DNA from 3 places in the Streptomyces sp. NPDC016562 genome. Region 3 is predicted to be linked to each of the others. Evidence: riboswitches for the same ligand, from Rfam matches in the RefSeq annotation. Region 3 holds a riboswitch; each other region holds the start of a gene.

Region 1 (6,746 bases), on a different contig from region 3:
CGCGGTCGAGGAAGGTGACGGCGGTGCGGACGGTCTCGTCGATCCGCTCCCAGTCGATCTCACCGTCGACGACGAACGCGCCCAGGTTGACCGAGCCGAGGTTGCAGACGGCCGTCTCGCCGTCGTTGGTGACCTCGATGATCTCGGTGCAGAGGTTCGAGGAGTGCACGACCGTGCCCGGCTCGGCGGTCTGGTTCGCCGTGCGGTTGGAGGCGTCCTTGAAGGTCATCCAGCCCTGGCCGGTCTGCGCGAGGGTGCGCATCATCCGGCCGTACAGGTCGCGGGCGGGCATGGTCTTGCGGGCCAGGCCCTCGGCCTCGGCCTTGCGGTAGGCGGCGTCGAACTCGTCGCCCCACAGGTCGACCAGCTCGGGCACGTCGGCCGGGGAGAACAGCGACCACTCGGCGTCCGCGTTCACGCGGCGCATGAACTCGTCCGGGACCCAGTGGGCGAGGTTCAGGTTGTGCGTACGGCGCTGGTCCTCACCGGTGTTGTCGCGCAGCTCCAGGAACTCCTCGATGTCCGCGTGCCAGGTCTCCAGGTAGACGGCGGCGGCGCCCTTGCGGCGGCCGCCCTGGTTCACGGCGGCGACGGAGGCGTCGAGGGTCTTCAGGAACGGCACGATGCCGTTGGAGTGGCCGTTGGTGCCGCGGATCAGCGAACCGCGGGCGCGGATGCGGGAGTACGACAGGCCGATGCCGCCCGCGTGCTTCGACAGGCGCGCGACCTGGTGGTAGCGGTCGTAGATCGAGTCCAGCTCGTCCAGCGGGGAGTCCAGCAGGTAGCAGGAGGACATCTGCGGGTGGCGGGTGCCGGAGTTGAAGAGCGTGGGGGAGGAGGGCAGGTAGTCGAGGCGGCTCATCAGCCGGTACAGCGAGGCCACTTCCTCGACGGCCTGGACGCTCTCGTCCGCGGCCAGGCCGCAGGCCACGCGCAGCATGAAGTACTGCGGGGTCTCGATGACCTGGCGGGTGATGGGGTGGCGCAGCAGGTAGCGGCTGTGCAGGGTGCGCAGGCCGAAGAAGCCGAAGCGGTCGTCGGCGCCCTCGGCGAGGGTGTGCTCGACCAGCGCGTCCAGGCGGGCGGCGTGGGCCGTCACGAACTGCGCGGTGCGGTCGGCGATGAGCCCCTCGCGGTGGCCGACCGCGACGGAGGCCGAGAAGGAGGTGGAGCCCTGCCCGGCGGCCTCGTCGCGGACGGCGAGCGTCAGCAGGCGGGCGGCGAGCCGGGAGTACGCCGGGTCCTCGGAGATCAGACCGGCGGCGGCCTCGGTGGCCAGGCCGCGCAGCTCGGCGTCGTCGGCGGCGGCGCTGCGGCCGCGCAGGGCGGCGGCGGCGACCCGGCCGGGATCGGTGTCGGGGAGGTCCGCCGTCAGTTCGGTGAGGGTACGCAGCAGCGTGGCCCCCGGGCCCTCGGTGTTGTCGCCAGAAGTGGACTCGGCGCGCGGTGCTGAAGGCGCGATGGTCACGGCGGGAGCTCTCCCTCGCTCGGCCCGGTCATCGGCGGAGCGGGGCGCGGGCGGGCGCATGCGGGCGCGCCGGAGCGCGACCTACCGCATGGCGTCCACCGGCCCAACCGCGAAGCCCGGACGTGTCGGCACCCGGTTCGGTCGAGCCGGGCGCGCTGTCGGCAGGTCCTCGGACTTCGTATCCGGTAGGCGGACACTTCATACCGTTGCGGGACAGTTCCGGATTCGCACCGGATTCCCCTGCGGCGACAGCAGCCATGAGCATACATGTGGTGGGCAGTTGATGCGTGACCCCCCACATGTTGTGTCCCCCGCGACGCGCCGTCCGCACGTGGTACCTCTCCGCTATCGCCGGGGACGGCGCCGCCGAGGAAGGCGGGCAGGCCGGTCCCCCAAGGGCCGCGCGCGCCGACGCGCACAGCCGAGGGGCCCCGCGCGGTCGTCCGGCGGGGCCCCTCGGGTGCGTGGCGGGCGGGGGTCAGCAGCAGCCGAAGCCCTCGCGGGGGTCGGCCTCGCGCGCGTCCGTGCGGGCGCGCTCGAACTCGCGGCGGGTCATGACCCGCGCGTCCGGGTCGTGGGAGCGCGCGTGGGCCGCGTAGCGGTCGTAGGCCGCCTCCCCGGAGAACTCCCGTACGTAGAACCGGGCCCGCGCCAGGACGTCCCGTACGGCGCTCACGCCACCGGCTCCTTGACCCGTCCGCCGCCCGAGTCGAGGCCCGCCGCGGCGAGCTCCGCCTTCTCCTCGGCGGTCGCGATCAGCCCGGCCGGGGCGATGATCTTCGACTCGGTCCACGGGACCTCGGCGAGCGTGACCGACTCCGGCGCGCGGACGGCCTTCAGGCAGGTCCGGGCGGCGTCCAGCAGCACGATGACGATCAGCAGGGCGAAGATCACGGACAGTACCCCGTCCACCGTGGCGTTGGTGACCACGGTGTGCATCTCGCCCATGTCCTTCGCGGGCTTGAGTACCTTCCCGGCGTCGATGCCGTCCTGGTAGGTGCTGCGCTGCGCGAAGAAGCCGATCTTCGGGTTGTCGGAGAAGATCTTCTGGTAGCTGGCGGTGAGGGTCACGGCCACGTCCCACACCAGGGGAACGGCCGTCACCCACGCCCACTTCAGCCGGCCCGACTTCACCAGCAGGGTGGTGCAGACGGCCAGGGCGACGGCGGCCAGCAGCTGGTTCGCGATCCCGAAGAGCGGGAACAGCTGGTTGATCCCGCCCAGCGGGTCCTTGACGCCCACCCAGAGGAAGTAGCCCCAGGCGCCCACGACGACCGCGCTCGCCAGCCACACGCCCGGCTTCCAGCTGACGTCCTTGAACGGCTTGTGCAGGTTGCCCAGGGTGTCCTGGAGCATGAACCGGCCGACGCGGGTGCCCGCGTCGAGCGTGGTGAGGATGAACAGCGCCTCGAACATGATGGCGAAGTGGTACCAGAAGGCCTTCATGCCGGCCCCGCCGAACACCGACGAGAAGATCTCCGACATCCCGAGTGCGAAGGTCGGCGCGCCACCCGTACGGGACAGCAGGCTGGCCTCCTCCACGTCCTTCGCTGCCTGCGTCAGCGCCTCGGGGGAGATGGCGAAGCCGAAGTTCGTCACCGCCTGCGAGGCCGACTCGACGGTGGCGCCGACGACGCCGCCGGGGGAGTTGACCGCGAAGAAGAGGCCCGGCTCGATGATGCAGGCCGCGATGATCGCCATGACGGCGACGAAGGACTCGGTGAGCATCGCGCCGTAGCCGATGACCCTGACCTGGGTTTCCTTCTGGATCATCTTCGGGGTGGTGCCGGAGGCGACCAGGGAGTGGAAGCCGGACAGGGCCCCGCAGGCGATGGTGATGAAGACGAACGGGAACATCGACCCGGCGAAGACCGGGCCGTCGCCCCGCGAGGCGAAGTCCGTGATCGCCGGCATCTTCAGCGTCGGCATCGCGATGACCACGCCCAGGGCGAGCAGGGCGATGGTGCCGATCTTCATGAAGGTGGAGAGGTAGTCGCGGGGCGCGAGCAGCATCCACACCGGCAGCACCGAGGCGACGAAGCCGTACGCGACCATCCAGAGGACCAGCGTCTCCTTCTCCAGCGTGAAGGTGTCGGCGAAGGAGGACTCCGCGACCCAGCCGCCCGCGACGATGGCGATCAGCAGCAGGACGACGCCGATGGTGGAGACCTCGGTGACCCGGCCCGGCCGCAGCACGCGCAGGTAGAAGCCCATGAAGAGGGCGATCGGGATGGTCATGCCGATGGAGAAGACGCCCCAGGGGGAGTGCGCCAGGGCGTTGACGATGACCAGCGCCAGCACCGCCAGCAGGATGATCATGATGGCGAACACGGCGACCAGGGCGGCGGCTCCGCCGACGGGGCCGATTTCGTCCCGGGCCATCTGGCCGAGCGAGCGGCCGTTGCGCCGGGTGGAGAAGAACAGCGTGACCATGTCCTGCACGGCGCCCGCGAAGATCACGCCCGCGACGATCCAGATGGTGCCGGGCAGGTAGCCCATCTGCGAGGCGAGCACGGGGCCCACGAGCGGCCCGGCGCCGGCCACGGCTGCGAAGTGGTGGCCGAAGAGCACCCGCCGGTCGGTCGGGTGGAAGTCGACACCGTTGTCGAGGCGTTCGGCGGGGGTGGCCCGGGTCTTGTCCACCTTCAGGACGCGGTGGGCGATGAAGCGCGCGTAGAAGCGGTAGGCGATCGCGTACGAGCCCAGGGCGGCGGCGAGCAGCCAGGCGGCGGAGACCTCCTCGCCGCGCGAGAGCGCCAGTACGCCCCAGCCCATCGCGCCGATGAGTCCGACGAGCACCCACGCGGCGACGGACTTCGGGGAGGGCGAGCCCGTCGTGGTGCCCGGACTCGCCGCGTCCCGTTCTGTCCCTGTTGCTTCCGGTTCGGCCATGACCCTCGTCCCCTCGTCGATCATCTGCGTAAGCGCAGGGAATCTACGGGGGATTGGCCGGTGAACGTAAGGCCCCGTCCGCATTGCGGTCTGTGAAGATTCCGGGCGGGACCGTGTGCCAAGCCGCGGGGGCGGGGGTCAGACGGCGGGGCGCTTGAGCCGGGCGACGAACTTGTACCGGTCCCCGCGGTACACCGACCGCACCCACTCCACCGGTTCGCCGTCCGCGTCCAGCGAGTGCCGGGAGAGCATCAGCATCGGCAGCCCGACGTCGGTGCCGAGCAGCCCGGCCTCGCGCGGGGTGGCGAGCGAGGTCTCGATCGTCTCCTCGGCCTCGGCGAGGTGGACGTCGTAGACCTCGGCCAGTGCGGTGTAGAGGGAGGTGTACTTGGCGAGCGAACGGCGCAGCGCCGGGAAGCGCTTGGCCGACAGGTGCGTGGTCTCGATGGCCATCGGCTCGCCGCTGGCCAGCCGCAGCCGCTCGATGCGCAGCACCCGCCCACCGGTGGTGATCTTGAGCAGCCCGGCGAGGGTGTCGTCGGCCGTCACGTAGCCGATGTCGAGGAGCTGGGAGGTCGGCTCCAGGCCCTGGGCGCGCATGTCCTCGGTGTAGGAGGTGAGTTGGAGCGCCTGGGAGACCTTGGGCTTGGCGACGAAGGTGCCCTTGCCCTGGATGCGCTCCAGCCGTCCCTCGACGACCAGTTCCTGGAGGGCCTGGCGGACGGTGGTCCGCGAGGTGTCGAATTCGGCCGCGAGCGTGCGCTCCGGCGGGACCGGGGTGCCGGGCGGCAGCGTCTCGGTCATGTCGAGCAAGTGCCGCTTGAGTCGGTAGTACTTGGGTACACGCGCCGTACGGGTGGCCGCCCCGCTCTCCGGCTCCGTGATCGCCCCTTCGGTGGCCATCGCCGCCCGCCTTCCCGACTCCAGTTTCGCTGCCGTCACCGGCTCCTCCGATATGTGCGGTCACATCGTGACACGTGTGGGGGGACAGGCCTTCTCTCTCCCCAGGTGTCGGTCCGATAACGGACCGAGCACCCGCTCATTAGACCCTTGACACCCCTAAAGGTCTAGGCCAAGCTCCAGCTACTGGTCTACACCAATATGGATCGGATCCCGGCCCCACGTGCAGTACTTCGCGTATGTCGCCGCGGCGGGCAAGGGAAGTGCAGGCAGGCATCCCTGAGGAGGGTGGCGTGAAGCGCAAGCTCATCGCGGCGGTTGGAGTCGCGGGCATGGTTATCGGCCTGGCGGCATGCGGTGATTCCGACAGCAAGGGGGGCGACAAGGCCTCCGGCGCCAAGGAGCTCACCGTCTGGCTGACGGTCGACGCCCAGAACAACTGGCCGGAGCTGGTGAAGGCGGCCGACGACGCGGTCGTCGCGAAGCACCCGGGCCTCACGATCAAGCACGAGTACTACGGCTGGCCGGACAAGAACGCCAAGCTGGACGCCGTGCTCGCCACGGACAAGGCCCCGGACGTTGTCGAGATGGGCAACTCCGAGATGATCGGCTACATGTCGACCGGCGCGTTCGCCGACGTCGACCCCTCGAAGTTCGAGAACTCCGGCGCCTGGCTGGACGCCCTCAAGCAGTCCGTCACCTACGACGGCAAGACCTACGGCGTCCCCTACTACGCAGGTGGCCGCGTGGGCACCTGGCGCAAGGACATAGCCGCCGAGGTCGGCGTCACCGCCGCCCCGAAGACCTGGGCGGAATACACCGCCGCCCTGGACAAGATCCAGGCCGCGAAGGGCGACAAGTTCAGCGCGCTCTACCAGCCCTCCCCGGACTGGTACGCCGCGATGTCCTACGTCTACGACGCCGGCGGCGCCATCGCCAAGAAGGACGGCGACAAGTGGAAGGGCGCCCTGTCCTCCCCCGAGTCGCTGAAGGGGCTGAAGCAGTACAAGGAGCTCCTCGACAAGTACATGCACGCGGACAAGACCAAGGACGAGGCCGACCGCCCGGTCGTCTTCGGCCAGGGCAACTCCGCCGCGATCTTCGCCGCCGGCTGGGAGGGCGCCACCGCGGCCGCCCCGGAGAGCGACAAGGTCGGCGGGCTCAAGGACAAGCTGGAGAACTTCGTCCAGCCCGGCCCGAACGGCAAGAACCTGCCCGTCTTCCTCGGCGGTTCGGACCTCGCCATCCCGGCCAAGTCCAAGGCCAAGGACGTCGCCGCCGAGTGGATCAACGTCTTCACCGGCGCCCAGGGCCAGAAGGGCCTGATCGCCAAGGGCAACCTGCCCAACAACAAGACGGACCTCGGCCCGCTGAAGGCCGACCCGAAGACCGAGGTCGCCGCCACCGCGGCCGAGTCCTCCTGGTTCGTCCCGACGGCGTCCGGCTGGGGCCAGATCGAGAAGGCCAAGGTCCTCCAGACGATGCT
Region 2 (6,746 bases), 1.0 Mb from region 3:
CGTACGCCGTGGCGCTCGGCGAAGGGTGCGGCGGCCAGCAGCCGGCGCACGGCGTTGCCGTCGGCGGCCTCCTGCGGCAGGTCCCCGCCGCCCGGGAAGACCCGTACGCAGGGGGCCTGGAGATCGGCGGCGAGCCGTACCAGCGCGCGCAGTTCGGCGAGGACCGGTTCGTCCGCACCGGGAGCCGCCACCCTCGCGTAACCCGCGACCGCGAGGACGGCGACGCCCGCGGCGGTCAGGGTCCGCAGCGCGGCGGCGCGCGCGCCGGCCGGGCTGGCGGGGTGCAGGGGTTCCTCGGGGTGGGCCCGCAACTCGATGCCCTCGAAGCCGTGGGATGCCGCGAGGGCGGCGGCGCGGTCGAGCGGCGCGCCCGGCAGGCCTAGCGTGGAGAAGGCGTATCTCACGGCGGCTCCCACAGTCCTCGTCATCACGCCAGGGCGGTGACGGTCATGGCCCAAGCGTGACATAGCGTGCCCTGCATGGATCAGGAGCACATGGCCGGGGCGGCCGGGGGCGACGAGGGCCCGGGCGCGGCCCGGCGGCGCTTCCTCGCCCTCGCGACGGGGGCGGCCACGGCGGCCGGAATCGGAGCCGTCGCCGGCTGCGCGGGCGGGGACGGCGGCACGGACGGGCAGGGCGCCAAGGGCGGCGAGCGGGCCGACGGGTCCGCCAAGCCCGGCGGCGAGCCCTCGGCGGCGGCCGGCCACGGCTTCGACGTCGCGGCCGAGAACGCGCGCCCCGGCCACGGCGACTGGCCGGTGACCAAGGCCGGTCCGGAGCGCGCCATCGAGGGCTTCGCGGACAAGGTCAGCGTCCTTCCGGGCGAGTCCTTCGGGCTGCACGTGTCGACCACCGCCCCGCGGTTCACGGTCTCCGCCTACCGGATGGGCTGGTACGGCGGCGCCCGGGCCCGGCTGGTGTGGCGTTCCGAGGCGCTGCCCGGGGCCCGCCAGCCCGAGCACACGGTGGACCCCGCCACCCGCATGGTGCGCACCCGGTGGGCCCGTACCACCACGGTCGAGACCAAGGACTGGCCGGAGGGCTGCTACCTGCTGCGGCTGGACGCGCAGGGCGGCGAGGGCCAGCGCTTCGTGCCCGTCACCGTCCGCTCGGCGGCCACGGCCGGGCGTACCGTCGTGGTCAACGCGGTGGCCACCTGGCAGGCCTACAACCGGTGGGGAGGCTACGGCAGCTACGACGGCCCCAGCGGCGGCTACGCCTCGCGCTCCCTGTCCGTGAGCTTCGACCGGCCCTACGCCTACGACGACGGCGCGGGCCTGTTCCTGACGTACGAGGCCCCGCTGCTCGCCCTCGCCGAGCGGCTCGGCATACCCCTGGCCTACGCGACCACCACCGACGTGGCCCGGGAGAAGCGCCTGCTGGAGGGGGCGGCGGCCGTGCTCTCGCTCGGCCACGACGAGTACTGGTCGCCGGAGCAGCGGGCCCACGTCACGGCGGCGCGCGACGCCGGGACCAACCTCGCGGTCCTCGGGGCGAACTGCTGCTACCGCCGGATCCGGCTGGAGCCCTCCGACCTCGGGCCGGACCGCACGCTGGTCTGCTACAAGTCCTCCTACGCGCAGGATCCCGGCTTCAAGCGCGGCCATCCGGCGACCGTGGACTTCCGCTCGGCGCCCGGTGCGGACCCGGAGAGCTCGCTGCTCGGCGTGATCTACGACGGCTATCCGGTGGACGCCCCCTACGTGGTGACCCACCCGGGCCACTGGCTGTTCGAAGGCACCGGCGCGCGGGCCGGCGACCGCTTCGCGCACCTGGTCGGGGTGGAGTACGACAAGGTCGACACCGGTTTCCCGACACCGCGGCCGATCGAGATCCTGGCCCACTCCCCCGTGGTGTGCGAGGGCCGTCCCAGCCACCAGGACACGGCCTACTACACCGTGCCGAGCGGGGCGGGCGTCTTCGCGACCGGAACGATGCGGTGGGTGGAGGCCCTGGACGCCACCGGCGACGGCGCCGGCGGCGCCCACCACGGGATGGACGCACGGACCGGGGCCCTGACCACCCGGGTGACGGAGAACCTGCTGCGGGTCTTCGCGGCGGGCCCGGCGGGCCGGACCTACCCGGCGCAGGACAACGTCCGTGCCGTGTACGGGAGTTAGCGAGGCCCTCCGGTGGAGCTCGGCACGGGCCCGTACGGCTACCCGTAGACGATGTTCGGCGCGCCCGTGCCGGGGTGGACCCCGATGCGGGTGCGCACCCCGTACACCTCGGCCAGCAGGTCCTCCGTGAGGACCTCCCGGGGCGGTCCCGAGGCGGCGACCCGGCCGCCCTTCAGCACGTACAGCCTGTCGCAGAAGGAGGCGGCGAGGTTGAGGTCGTGCAGGACGAGCAGGCTGGTGGCGGGCAGGGCGCGGACCAGGCCGAGGATCTCCAGCTGGTAGCGGATGTCCAGGTGGTTGGTCGGTTCGTCCAGGGCGAGCAGGCCGGGGTCCTGGACCAGGGCGCGGGCCACCAGGGTGCGTTGGCGCTCACCGCCGGAGAGCTCGTCGAAGCGGCGCTCGGCGAAGGGGAGCGCGCCCACCGTCTCCAGTGCCCCGGCCACGCGGCGCACGTCGTCGGGGCCGTCCTGCATCCAGAACCGTTTGTGCGGGCTGCGCCCCATGGCGACGACCTCGCGGACGGTCAGCCCGAGCGTGCCGCTCGCGTCCTGCGGTACGACCGCCACGCGCCGCGCCCGTTCCTTGACGGTGAGCGCGGCCGCGTCGGCGCCGTCGAGCAGGATCCGGCCGGCGGTGGGCCGCAGGACGCCGTAGACGCAGCGCAGCAGGGTGGTCTTGCCGCTGCCGTTGGGGCCGACCACGCCCACCGTCTCGCCGGGCCGGGCGGTGAGGTCGACGCCGTGCAGCAGGGTGTGCCCGTCGGTCTCGTACCGCACGCCCCGCACGGCGAGTTCCACCGGCCGCGCCGATGTCCCGGTCATCCGGTGACCCCCTCGGTCCGGCTGGAGCGGCGCAGCATCCACAGGAAGAACGGCCCGCCGACGAGCGCGGTGACCACGCCGACCGGGATCTCCTCGGGCGCGGCGGCCGTACGGGCGAGCAGGTCGGCCAGGAGCAGGAACACGGCCCCGCCCAGCGCGGCCACCGGCAGGAGCGCCCGGTGTCCGGCGCCGACGACCATCCGCGCGGCGTGCGGGACCATCAGCCCGACGAAGCCGATCGCGCCGCTGTAGGCGACGAGCACGCCGATGACCAGCGAGGTGAGCACGAAGACGGCGGCGCGGAACCGTCCGGTGTCCAGGCCCAGGGTGTGCGCGCCCTCCTCCCCGGCGAGGAGCAGGTCGAGCGGCCGGGCGAGGGCGACGAGCAGGACGGTGCCGACGAGCAGGGCCGTGGCGGGCAGCGCCAGTTCGTCCCAGCGGGCCCCGCCGAGGCCTCCGAGGGTCCAGAAGAGGACGGAGCGGATCTGGTCGGGGTGCGCGGCGAGCACCAGGACGAGGCTGGTGAGGGCGGACAGGACGTACTGGACGGCGACTCCGGCCAGGATGAGCCGGCCGGTGGTGAAGCTCGCGCCGCGCCGGGCCATCGCGTAGACGGCGACGAGCGCGCCCATCGAACCGGCGAAGGCGGCGAGCGGCACGCCCACCCCGCCGGCGAATCCGGCGGCCCCCGCCCCCGCTCCCGCCCCGGCTCCGGCCCCGAAGACGATCACGAGGACGGCTCCCGCCGAGGCGCCGGAGGAGGCGCCGAGCAGGAAGGGGTCCGCGAGCTGGTTGCGTACGAGCGCCTGCAGCACGGTGCCCGCCACCGCGAGCCCCGCCCCGACCACGGCCCCCAGGAGCACGCGCGGCATCCGGACGTCCCACACGATGGAGGCGAAGGCCCCGGTGCGCCGCTCGCCGGACAGGCCGCCGAGGACGATGTCCAACACCCGGCCCGGGGCGATCCGTACCGGCCCCAGGGCCAGGCCCGCGACGGCGGACGCGGCGAGCGCGCAGACGAGTACGAGCAGGACGGTGGCGGTGCGCAGCCTCACGGGGCATCGGGGTGGAGCTGGCGGCCCAGGGACTCGACCGCGTCGGCGACGCGTACGCCCAGGACGGCGGAGGAGAGCGGCAGGACGACGAACCGCCGGTTCTTGACGGCGGGGACCCCGGCGAGGGCCGGGTCGTTCACCAGGCGCTGCTTCTTGGCTTCGACGGTGGTGCCGCCGTAGTCGTAGATGAGGACGACCTCGGGTGCCCGCTCGATGACCTTCTCCCACGACACCTCACCGAAGGTGTCCTTGAGGTCCGCGAAGACGTTCGTGCCGCCCGCGAGGGAGACGATCTCGTTGCCGATGCCGTTGCCCCCCGAGGTGGAGGCGGAGGTCTCGCCCGAGTCGTAGACGAAGACGGACGGCCGGGGCGCGTCCTTGACTCGGGCGGTCACCGCGTCGATGCGGCGCTGCTCGTCCTCGACGAGCCGGGCGCCGCGCTCGGGCACGCCGAAGGTGCGGGCGACCTCGGTGATCTCGGTCTTGAGCTGGTCGAAGCCGACCCGCCCCTCGGAGCAGTACTCCACGTTCAGCCGGGAGTTGATGCCCGCCTTCGCGAGCGCCTCGCGGTCGCGGCCCTGCGCCTTGTCGAAGGCGCTGGCGTATCCGCCGTACACGAAGTCGGGATCGGCGCCGAACAGGACCTCCTTGGAGGGGTATTCCCTGGCCAGCACCTTGATCTTGTCGTAGGCGGGCCGGTAGAGCGGCAGCACGGCGTCGTCGAGATAGGCGGAGCCGACGATCCGCTCGCCCAGCCCGAGGGCGAGCAGCAGCTCGGTGGAGTGCTGGTTCATGGTGACGGCGCGCTGGGGCGGGGCCTGATAGGTGCTGCTCACCCCGCAGTTGGTGAGGGTGTACGGGAAACCGGGCGCGGCGGCGGAGTCCGCGGCGGCCCCGTGCTCCCGCACGTCCGGTGAACTGCCGCACGCGGCCAGGGGTATGAGGAGGACGAGGGGAACGAAGGCGCGGCAAAGGGCGCGGGTGCGCGACATGGCGAAGGCCTCTCCGGGGGATCCGCGTCCCCTGGTCGACGTGAAGAACGAGCAGAGGCGGTGCGTCAGTGTCTGACTCCCGGATCTCCCGCGGGGGGACGTCCGGTCACAGTGGCGGGACCGCACCGGAATCGCACCGGTTTCCTGTCCTGCACCGCCTGGGTGACGTGCCCCAGTCTGCCAGAACGGCGGGAGGGCGCGGGCGGCGGCAAGGGGGTCCGCCGACGCGCGGGTGGCGGAAGCCGGGGTCGCGGAGGATCGTGGGCAGGGTAGCCGTGGATCGGGAGGTCCGCCATGCGCCGCAGCCGAGCACCGGGCCGCTCGCGGAGCGCCTTCGCGGCGGTCGCGCTGCTGGCCCCCGCCCTCCTGGTGCCCGCGCTGGTGGCCGGGGCGCCCGGCGGATCCGGGGAGACGGTCTCCCTCACGGGTGACGGGCCCGGACAGCGCCTCGACGTCACGCTCACGCAGGTGGTCGACCCGGCCGCCCCCGCACGCTCCGCCACTGTCGAGCCCGGCGGCGACGACCGGCTCGTCGCGGTGCGGTTCCACCTGGAGAACACCGGGACGGCCGACTACGAGGACTCCCCCGCGGCCTGCGCGCATCTGCTCGACGCCACCGGGCAGCGGTTCACCGGGCTCGACCTCCCCACGACCGCCGGGCCGCGCTTCCCCGACACCCTCACGCTCCGGCCCGGCGGCGACGCGGAGGGCTTCGTGACCTTCCGGCTGCCGAAGGACGCCGGCCCGGCCGCGGTCCAGTTCGCCCTGAACGGCGGCTTCGCGGACGACGTGGGCCAGTGGAGCCTGCCCTGAGGGCGGCCCGCGGTCGTCAGGACGCGCGCCAGACCGTCATGTCCGCGGTCACCCACTGAGGCCAGTTCTTCAACTGCACCAGCGACTTGTTCTGGATCACGAAGAGCGCGATGTCGCCCGACGGGTGCTTGATGCAGAACGCGCTGCCGTTCGTCGCCCCGGCCAGCCCGAACTCGCGCGTGTCGACGTCCGTGAGGGCGGCCCGGCACACGTCCAGGGAGCCCTGCTGATCGGGGAACAGCATGGTGATCACGCTGGAGTCGCTCTCCAGGTCGCAGCCGGTCCTCTCGCAGTTCAGCCGGATGTCCCCCGAGCGGTCCTGGCGCTGGGCCGGTTCTTTTTTGACGCCGACCGAGTTCTCCGTGTCCAGGCGCACCCCGGCGTACGGGACGGCTGCGGGCGGCTTGGACTCCTGGGGCGGGCCCGACGCCGGTCCGGCGGCTCCCGCCGTCCCGCCGCCGGTCGCGGACGCGGCCGAACCCGACGCCGTCCCCGCGGCCGGTCCCGACACCGGTCCCGAGGGGGTCTTCTGCGCCGCCGGGGACCCGTTGCGGACGCGCAGCAGCCTGCCGATGTCGTCCATGTACGTCCAGGCCAGACCGGTCAGCACCATGGCCGACGTCGTCACCGCCGCAGCGGTGACCAGTGCGACGCGCCGCCTGCGGGCCCGCCGTTGCTCCGGTGCGGCCGGGGCCGGCGCGGGCCGCCACCGCCGCAGCAGCGGCGTCGTGTGCACCGAGGTGGGATCCGGAACAGGAGCAGGGACCTCCACCTCCGGCCCCATCAGCTCGCGCCAGACGGCCGGGCCGCCGCCCGCATCCGCGTCCGCCCCCAGCCGCTGCCGGCACCACGCCACGATCTCCGCCGGGGTGGCCCGCTCCTTGGGATCGGCGGCCAGGCACCGGGCGATCACCGGGCGCAGCTGCTCGGGCAGGTGGGACAGGT
Region 3 (6,746 bases):
AGGGCGTCCTTGGATTCGGCCGCGCCGATGAAGCCGACGGGCACGCCGATGACGGCGGCCGGGCGCGGGGCGCCCTCCTCGATCATCTCCAGCAGCCGGAACAGTGCGGTCGGCGCGTTGCCGACGGCGATCACCGAGCCCTCCAACAGGCCGCGGTCGCGCCACACTTCGAGCGCGGCGGCGCTGCGGGTGGTGCCCATCTTCGCGGCCAGCTCCGGCACCGCCGGGTCCGAGAGCGTGCAGATCACCTCGTTGTCGGCGGGCAGGCGCTTGCGGGTGACCCCGCTCGCGACCATCTGCACGTCGCACAGGATCGGCGCGCCCGCCTCCAGCGCGGCGCGGGCGCGCAGCACCACCTCGGGGGTGTACCCCAGGTCCTGCGGGAGGTCGGTCATCCCGCACGCGTGAATCATGCGCACCGCGACCTGGGCGACCGAGGCGGGCAGCCCGGAGAGGTCCGCCTCGGCGCGGATCGTGGCAAAGGACTGGCGGTAGATCGCGGCGCCGTCCTTCTCGTACTCGAACACGGTGTACTCGCTCATTTCTTCACTGCGTCTTCGGACTCTGAGGTGATGAGGGGATCTCGCGTGCGGCCGTCAGGGCGTCCGCCAGGTCTTGTAGGCCTTGCTGGTACGGCTGGTGCGTCTGGTACGGCTGATGCGACAGGGCCTGCCCGTGCGCGGAGAGCCGGTAGCCGTCCTGCGTGGCTACCACGTCGACCCACTGCGTCCCCCGCGGGTGCCCGCACCGGCGCTCGCACCCGGACCAGTGCACGGGCAGCGGCCCCAGGGCCCGCTCGACGAGGGCGCGCGCGTCGGCGCGTACGTCCGCGAGGGATTTCGCGCAACCGGGGCGCCCCGTACAGGCGGTGACGGACAGCCAGGGACTGTCGGGGGACACGACCAGCCCGGCGGCCTCCAGCAGGGCCGGGCCGTCGACCGGCTCCCCGAGCGGGGCGCCGGGCAGGATGACGGTGCGCCACGGGGTGATCCGCAGCCCATCGCCGTGCTCGGCGACCCGCACCAAGACCCGCCACTGTTCGGTGGTCAGCCGCCCCAGCGGGGGCAGGACGCACAGGGCTCCGCGCGGGCCCGGTCCCGCGCCCCGGCCCCAGGGCTGGGGCGGCGGGCAGTACGGCCAGTCCACCGCGGCCTCGCGCGTCGCCTCGATACCGGCGGCGGCCAGCCGCGCGCCGAACTCGCCCTCGTCCAGGCCGTGTTCCGGGGGAAGCTCGCTCACCCGCCAGGCCCGGGTGCCGGCCGCGTCGGCGGCGTCGAGGAAGTACTCGGCGGCGAGCAGTGCGGCGCGCGGGGCGTCCTGCGCGGCGACGGCCACGGCGCCGGAGGCGGCCGGCCCCAGACGCACCAGCGCCCGCTCCCCCGCCCCCGGCCGGCCGAGCACGGTGATGTCCGGCTCCAGGGCGGCCACGTCCCCGCGCCCGTCGTCGAAGGCGAAGAGGAACCGCCCGGACAGGGCGGTGACCCGCGCGTTCGCGCACAGCAGCCGGTCCAGTTCGCGGACCCAGGGCAGCACGTCCTGCGAGGCGGGCGTGGCCACGATGTTGCGCACCCGCTCGTGACCGGGCGCGGGCAACAGCCCGGCGGAGTCGAGCAGCCGCGCGAGCCCGGCGCCGCACCCCTCGGCGAGGCCGCGCACCTGGACGTTGCCGCGGGAGGTGAGCTCCAGGTGCCCGTCGCCGAACCGGTCGGCGGCCAGCGCGAGCAGGGACCCCTGGCGCGCGGTCAGCGCTCCGCCGGGGATCCGCACACGGGCGAGGTACCCGTCGTCCGCCGCGTGCAGCCGCAGCGCACCGGGGCATGCGTCACCGCGATCCCGTATGACGGGTTCGTCCCGCGATACGGCGGAGGGGGGCTGGGGCATGGCGGCGAGCATACCCACGATTCCGATCCCCCGACCTGTGTCCGTCACCACCCTCCTGCCACCACCAGTCACCCCACCCCCCATCCCGGCCCCCACCCCCACCAGAAACCCCACCCCCTCCCGGCCTCCACCCCACCCACAACCGCACGCCCCTCCCCGCCTCCACCCCCACCAGCCAATCCACCCCCACCACCAGCACTCCCCCACCGCGATTCCACCCCGCGCCGCCCACTCCAGCCCCGCCGGCGTTTGAGGCGCGGGGCCCGGGGCAGAGCCCCGCCCATCCAGCCCCCCCCCCCCCCCCCCCCCCCCCCCCCCCCCCCCCCCCCCCCCCCCCCCCCCCGGGGCGGGGTCGGGGGCCGGGGGGGGGGGGCCCCCCCCCCGCAACGGCGCCGCGCCAACACCCCCAGCGCCACCCCCGGCAAAGCCCCTCCCGCCCCCACCAACCGAGGCGCGGCCCCCACCCCCCCGCCTACGGGGCCCGGGAAAAGCCCCGCCCATCCAGCTCCGCCGCCCACTCCAGCTCCGCCGCCCACTCCCGCCCCGCCACCCACACCAGCCCCGCCGGCGTTTGAGGCGCGGGGCCCGGGGCAGAGCCCCGGCAACGGCGCCGCGCCAACACCTCCAGCGCCACCCCCGGCAAAGCCCCCGACCCCCACCCGCCCCCGCCCACGCCCACCCCGGCCCGGCCTGCACAAACTCACGCCCTAAGATGACCTTCCGGCGGACCACACGGCCCGCCGTCGCCGAGGACGGCGACATGGGAGGAAGCCCGGTGAGATTCCGGCGCGGTCCCGCCACTGTGAACCCGGCAGAGCCACACCGCCGGGCAAGTCAGGAACTCCCGCTGTCCTCACTGCCCGGGGCGCGGAAACCCCGAGGAAGGCCTGCCGCCGCATGATCCTGCTGCTGTCGACGTCCGACACCGATCTGCTCAGCGCTCGCGCCGCGAACACGGCTGACGCCCCCGTCCCGTACCGGTTCGCGAACCCCTCCCGCCTCCCTCTCGACGACCTCCCCGGACTCCTCGACGGAGTCGACCTGGTCGTCGTACGCCTCCTCGGCGGACTCCGCGCCTGGCAGGAGGGCCTCGACGTCCTCCTCGCCCCCGGCCAGAGCCGCCCCGTGGTGGTCCTCACCGGAGAACAGGCCCCGGACGCCCAGCTGATGGAGGCCTCCACGGTCCCGATCGGCATCGCGGCCGAGGCCCACGGCTACCTCGCGCACGGCGGCCCGGCCAACCTCGACCAGCTGGCCCGGTTCCTCTCGGACACCGTCCTGCTCACCGGCCACGGCTTCGAACCCCCCGCCGCCTCCCCCACCTGGGGCCCCCTGGACCGCCCGGCACCCGCCCCAAGCACAGGCACGGCCCCCACCACAGGCACGGCCTCCACCACGGGCACGGGCACCACCCCCGGCACCACCACGGCGGCCCCCACCCCCAAGGTCGCCGTCCTCTACTACCGCGCCCACCAGATGAGCGGCAACACCGCCTTCGTCCACGCCTTGTGCGACGCCATCGAGGCCCACGGCGCCGAGCCGCTCCCCCTCTACGTCTCCTCCCTCCGCACCCCGGAGCCCGAGCTCATCCAGGCCCTGGAGTCCGCGGACGCGATCATCACCACCGTCCTCGCGGCCGGCGGCACCCGTCCCGCCACCGCCTCCGCCGGCGGCGACGACGAGTCCTGGGACGCGGGCGCGCTCGCCGCGCTCGGTGTGCCGATCCTCCAGGCCCTGTGCCTGACCGGCTCCCGCGGTACCTGGGAGGAGAACGACGAGGGCCTCTCCCCCCTCGACGCCGCCACCCAGGTCGCCGTACCCGAATTCGACGGCCGCCTGATCACCGTCCCGTTCTCCTTCAAGGAGATCGACGAGGACGGCCTCCCCGCCTACGTGGCCGACCCCGAGCGCGCCTCCCGCGTCGCCGGCATCGCCGTACGCCACGCCCGCCTGCGCCACATCGACCGCCGCGACAAGAAGATCGCCCTGGTCCTGTCGGCGTACCCCACCAAGCACTCCCGCATCGGCAACGCGGTGGGCCTGGACACCCCGGCCAGCGCCGTCGAACTGCTGCGCACGCTCATCGCCGAGGGCTACGACTTCGGCCCCGTCCCCGAGATCCCCGGCCTGGTCTCCGGCGACGGCGACGAGCTGATCCGCGCCCTGATCGAGGCCGGCGGCCACGACCAGGACTGGCTCACCGAGGAGCAGCTGGCCCGCAACCCGGTCCGCATCCCGGCCGCCGACTACAAGCGCTGGTTCGCCGAGCTCCCCGCCGACCTGCGCGAGAGCGTCGAGGAGCACTGGGGCGAGGCCCCCGGCAACATGTTCGTCGACCGCTCCGCCAACCCGGAGGGCGACATCGTCCTGGCCGCGCTGCGCCGCGGGAACCTCCTCATCCTGATCCAGCCGCCGCGCGGCTTCGGCGAGAACCCGATCGCGATCTACCACGACCCGGACCTCCCCCCGTCGCACCACTACCTGGCGGCCTACCGCTGGATCCAGGCCGGCGCCCACGACGGCGGTTTCGGTGCCGACGCGATGATCCACCTGGGCAAGCACGGCAACCTCGAATGGCTCCCGGGCAAGAACGCCGGCCTCTCGGCGTCCTGCGCGCCCGACGCCGCGCTCGGCGACCTGCCCCTCATCTACCCGTTCCTGGTCAACGACCCGGGCGAGGGCACCCAGGCCAAGCGCCGCGTGCACGCCACCCTGGTCGACCACCTCGTACCGCCGATGGCGCGCGCGGAGTCGTACGGCGACATCGCACGCCTGGAGCAGCACCTGGACGAGTACGCCCAGATCTCCGCGATGGACCCGGCCAAACTCCCGGCCATCCGCGCCCAGATCTGGACCCTCATCCAGGCCGCGAAGCTCGACCACGACCTGGGTCTGGCCGAACGCCCGGACGACGACGGCTTCGACGACTTCCTGCTCCACGTCGACGGCTGGCTGTGCGAGGTCAAGGACGCCCAGATCCGCGACGGCCTGCACGTCCTGGGCGGCGCCCCGACCGGTCCGGCCCGCGTCAATCTGGTCCTCGCCATCCTGCGCGCCCGCCAGATCTGGGGCGGCACGACGGCCCTTCCGGGCCTGCGCGAGGCGCTGGGCCTGGACGAGTCCGCGGCCACCCGTACCTCGGCGGACGCCATCGAGGAGCAGGCCCGCGCCCTGGTCCAGGCGATGGAGGACGCGCAGTGGTCCCTCGACGCCGTGGCCTCGGTCACGGCGGGCCACCCGCAGTCGGTGACGGACGTCCTGACCTTCGCGGCGCGCGAGGTCGTCCCGCGCCTGGCCGGGACGACGGACGAGATCGCCCACGTGGTCTCGGCCCTGGACGGCGGCTTCGTCCCCGCCGGCCCCTCCGGCTCGCCGCTGCGCGGCCTGGTCAACGTCCTGCCGACGGGCCGCAACTTCTACTCCGTGGACCCGAAGGCCGTCCCCTCCCGCCTGGCGTGGGAGACGGGCCAGGCCCTCGCGGAGTCCCTCCTGACCCGCTACCGCACGGACAACGGCGAGTGGCCGGCCTCGGTCGGCCTGTCCCTGTGGGGCACGAGCGCGATGCGCACCTCGGGCGACGACGTGGCGGAGGCCCTCTCCCTGCTCGGCGTGCGCCCCGTCTGGGACGAGGCCTCGCGCCGCGTGACCGGCCTGGAAGCCATCCCGCTCGCCGAGCTGGGCCGTCCCCGCATCGACGTGACCCTGCGCATCTCGGGCTTCTTCCGCGACGCGTTCCCGCACGTCATCGGCCTGCTGGACGACGCGGTCCGCCTCGCGGCCTCGCTCGACGAGCCGGCGTCCGACAACTTCATCCGGGCCCACGCCCAGGCGGACCTGGCCTCCCACGGCGACGAACGCCGCGCGACGACCCGTATCTTCGGCTCGCGCCCGGGCACGTACGGCGCCGGCATCCTCCAGCTGATCGACAGCCGCGACTGGCGTACGGACGCGGACCTGGCCGAGGTCTACACGGTCTGGGGCGGCTACGCGTACGGCCGCGGCCTCGAAGGCCGCCCGGCCCGCGACGAGATGGAGACGGCCTACAAGCGCATCACCGTGGCCGCGAAGAACACGGACACCCGCGAGCACGACATCGCGGACTCGGACGACTACTTCCAGTACCACGGTGGCATGGTGGCCACGGTCCGCGCCCTGCGCGGCACGGCCCCCGAGGCGTACATCGGTGACTCCACCCGCCCGGAGACGGTCAAGACCCGCACCCTGGTCGAGGAGACCTCGCGCGTCTTCCGCGCCCGCGTGGTCAACCCGAAGTGGATCGAGGCGATGCGCCGCCACGGATACAAGGGCGCCTTCGAACTCGCGGCCACGGTCGACTACCTCTTCGGCTACGACGCCACGACGGGCGTGGTGGCGGACTGGATGTACGACAAGCTCACCGAGACCTACGTCCTGGACCCGGAGAACCGCGCCTTCCTGGAGGAGGCCAACCCCTGGGCCCTGCACGGCATCGCGGAACGCCTCCTGGAGGCCGAGTCCCGCGGCATGTGGGAAAAGCCGGACCCCCAGATCCTCGAATCCCTCCGCCAGGTCTACCTGGAGACGGAGGGCAACCTCGAGGGCGAGTCCGACTAAGCCGGCTCACCATCCCAAGGCCGTCCCCCTCACCCGCCACGGGGAGGGGGACGCCTTTCGCATGCGCCCGACTCCCCCGCCCCCAAGCACACGACCGAACCGGCCCACTACCCCTTGCCGGTCCGTCACAGCACGCCAAGCGTCTGTACCCACCGCACGTTCTACGACTGCCCGCAAATCGGCGACGGCCTTGACCCCGAACGCCCCGCAGCAGCTCACCGCTCTTGTGGGTGACCCCCTGAGCGCGCCCACGGGACCCGCGAGCACCTCGG

What was found. Region 3 has a riboswitch for cobalamin ahead of cobN (cobaltochelatase subunit CobN). Riboswitches for the same ligand answer to the same signal wherever they lie in the genome.
Region 1: linked by a shared signal. The riboswitch ahead of ACF059_RS02180 (ribonucleoside-diphosphate reductase subunit alpha) and the one ahead of cobN (cobaltochelatase subunit CobN) in region 3 are both predicted to bind cobalamin.
Region 2: linked by a shared signal. The riboswitch ahead of ACF059_RS14675 (ABC transporter substrate-binding protein) and the one ahead of cobN (cobaltochelatase subunit CobN) in region 3 are both predicted to bind cobalamin.

Annotation. Positions count from the first base shown of each region.
Region 1 is NZ_JBIBRZ010000001.1:475,942-482,687, reverse strand. It holds gene ACF059_RS02180 (ribonucleoside-diphosphate reductase subunit alpha) at 1-1,468, opposite strand, end outside; cobalamin riboswitch at 1,611-1,743, opposite strand; gene ACF059_RS02175 (CstA-like transporter-associated (seleno)protein) at 1,947-2,144, opposite strand; gene ACF059_RS02170 (carbon starvation CstA family protein) at 2,141-4,360, opposite strand; gene ACF059_RS02165 (GntR family transcriptional regulator) at 4,499-5,263, opposite strand; gene ACF059_RS02160 (extracellular solute-binding protein) at 5,554-6,746, shown strand, end outside.
Region 2 is NZ_JBIBRZ010000002.1:1,542,588-1,549,333, reverse strand. It holds gene ACF059_RS14695 (sugar phosphate isomerase/epimerase family protein) at 1-404, opposite strand, end outside; gene ACF059_RS14690 (N,N-dimethylformamidase beta subunit family domain-containing protein) at 480-2,120, shown strand; gene ACF059_RS14685 (ABC transporter ATP-binding protein) at 2,159-2,941, opposite strand; gene ACF059_RS14680 (FecCD family ABC transporter permease) at 2,938-3,996, opposite strand; gene ACF059_RS14675 (ABC transporter substrate-binding protein) at 3,993-4,988, opposite strand; cobalamin riboswitch at 5,034-5,174, opposite strand; gene ACF059_RS14670 (hypothetical protein) at 5,283-5,801, shown strand; gene ACF059_RS14665 (serine/threonine-protein kinase) at 5,818-6,746, opposite strand, start outside.
Region 3 is NZ_JBIBRZ010000002.1:494,293-501,038, reverse strand. It holds gene ACF059_RS10095 (precorrin-8X methylmutase) at 1-542, opposite strand, end outside; gene ACF059_RS10090 (cobalamin biosynthesis protein CobG) at 547-1,881, opposite strand; cobalamin riboswitch at 2,588-2,746, shown strand; gene cobN (cobaltochelatase subunit CobN) at 2,779-6,474, shown strand.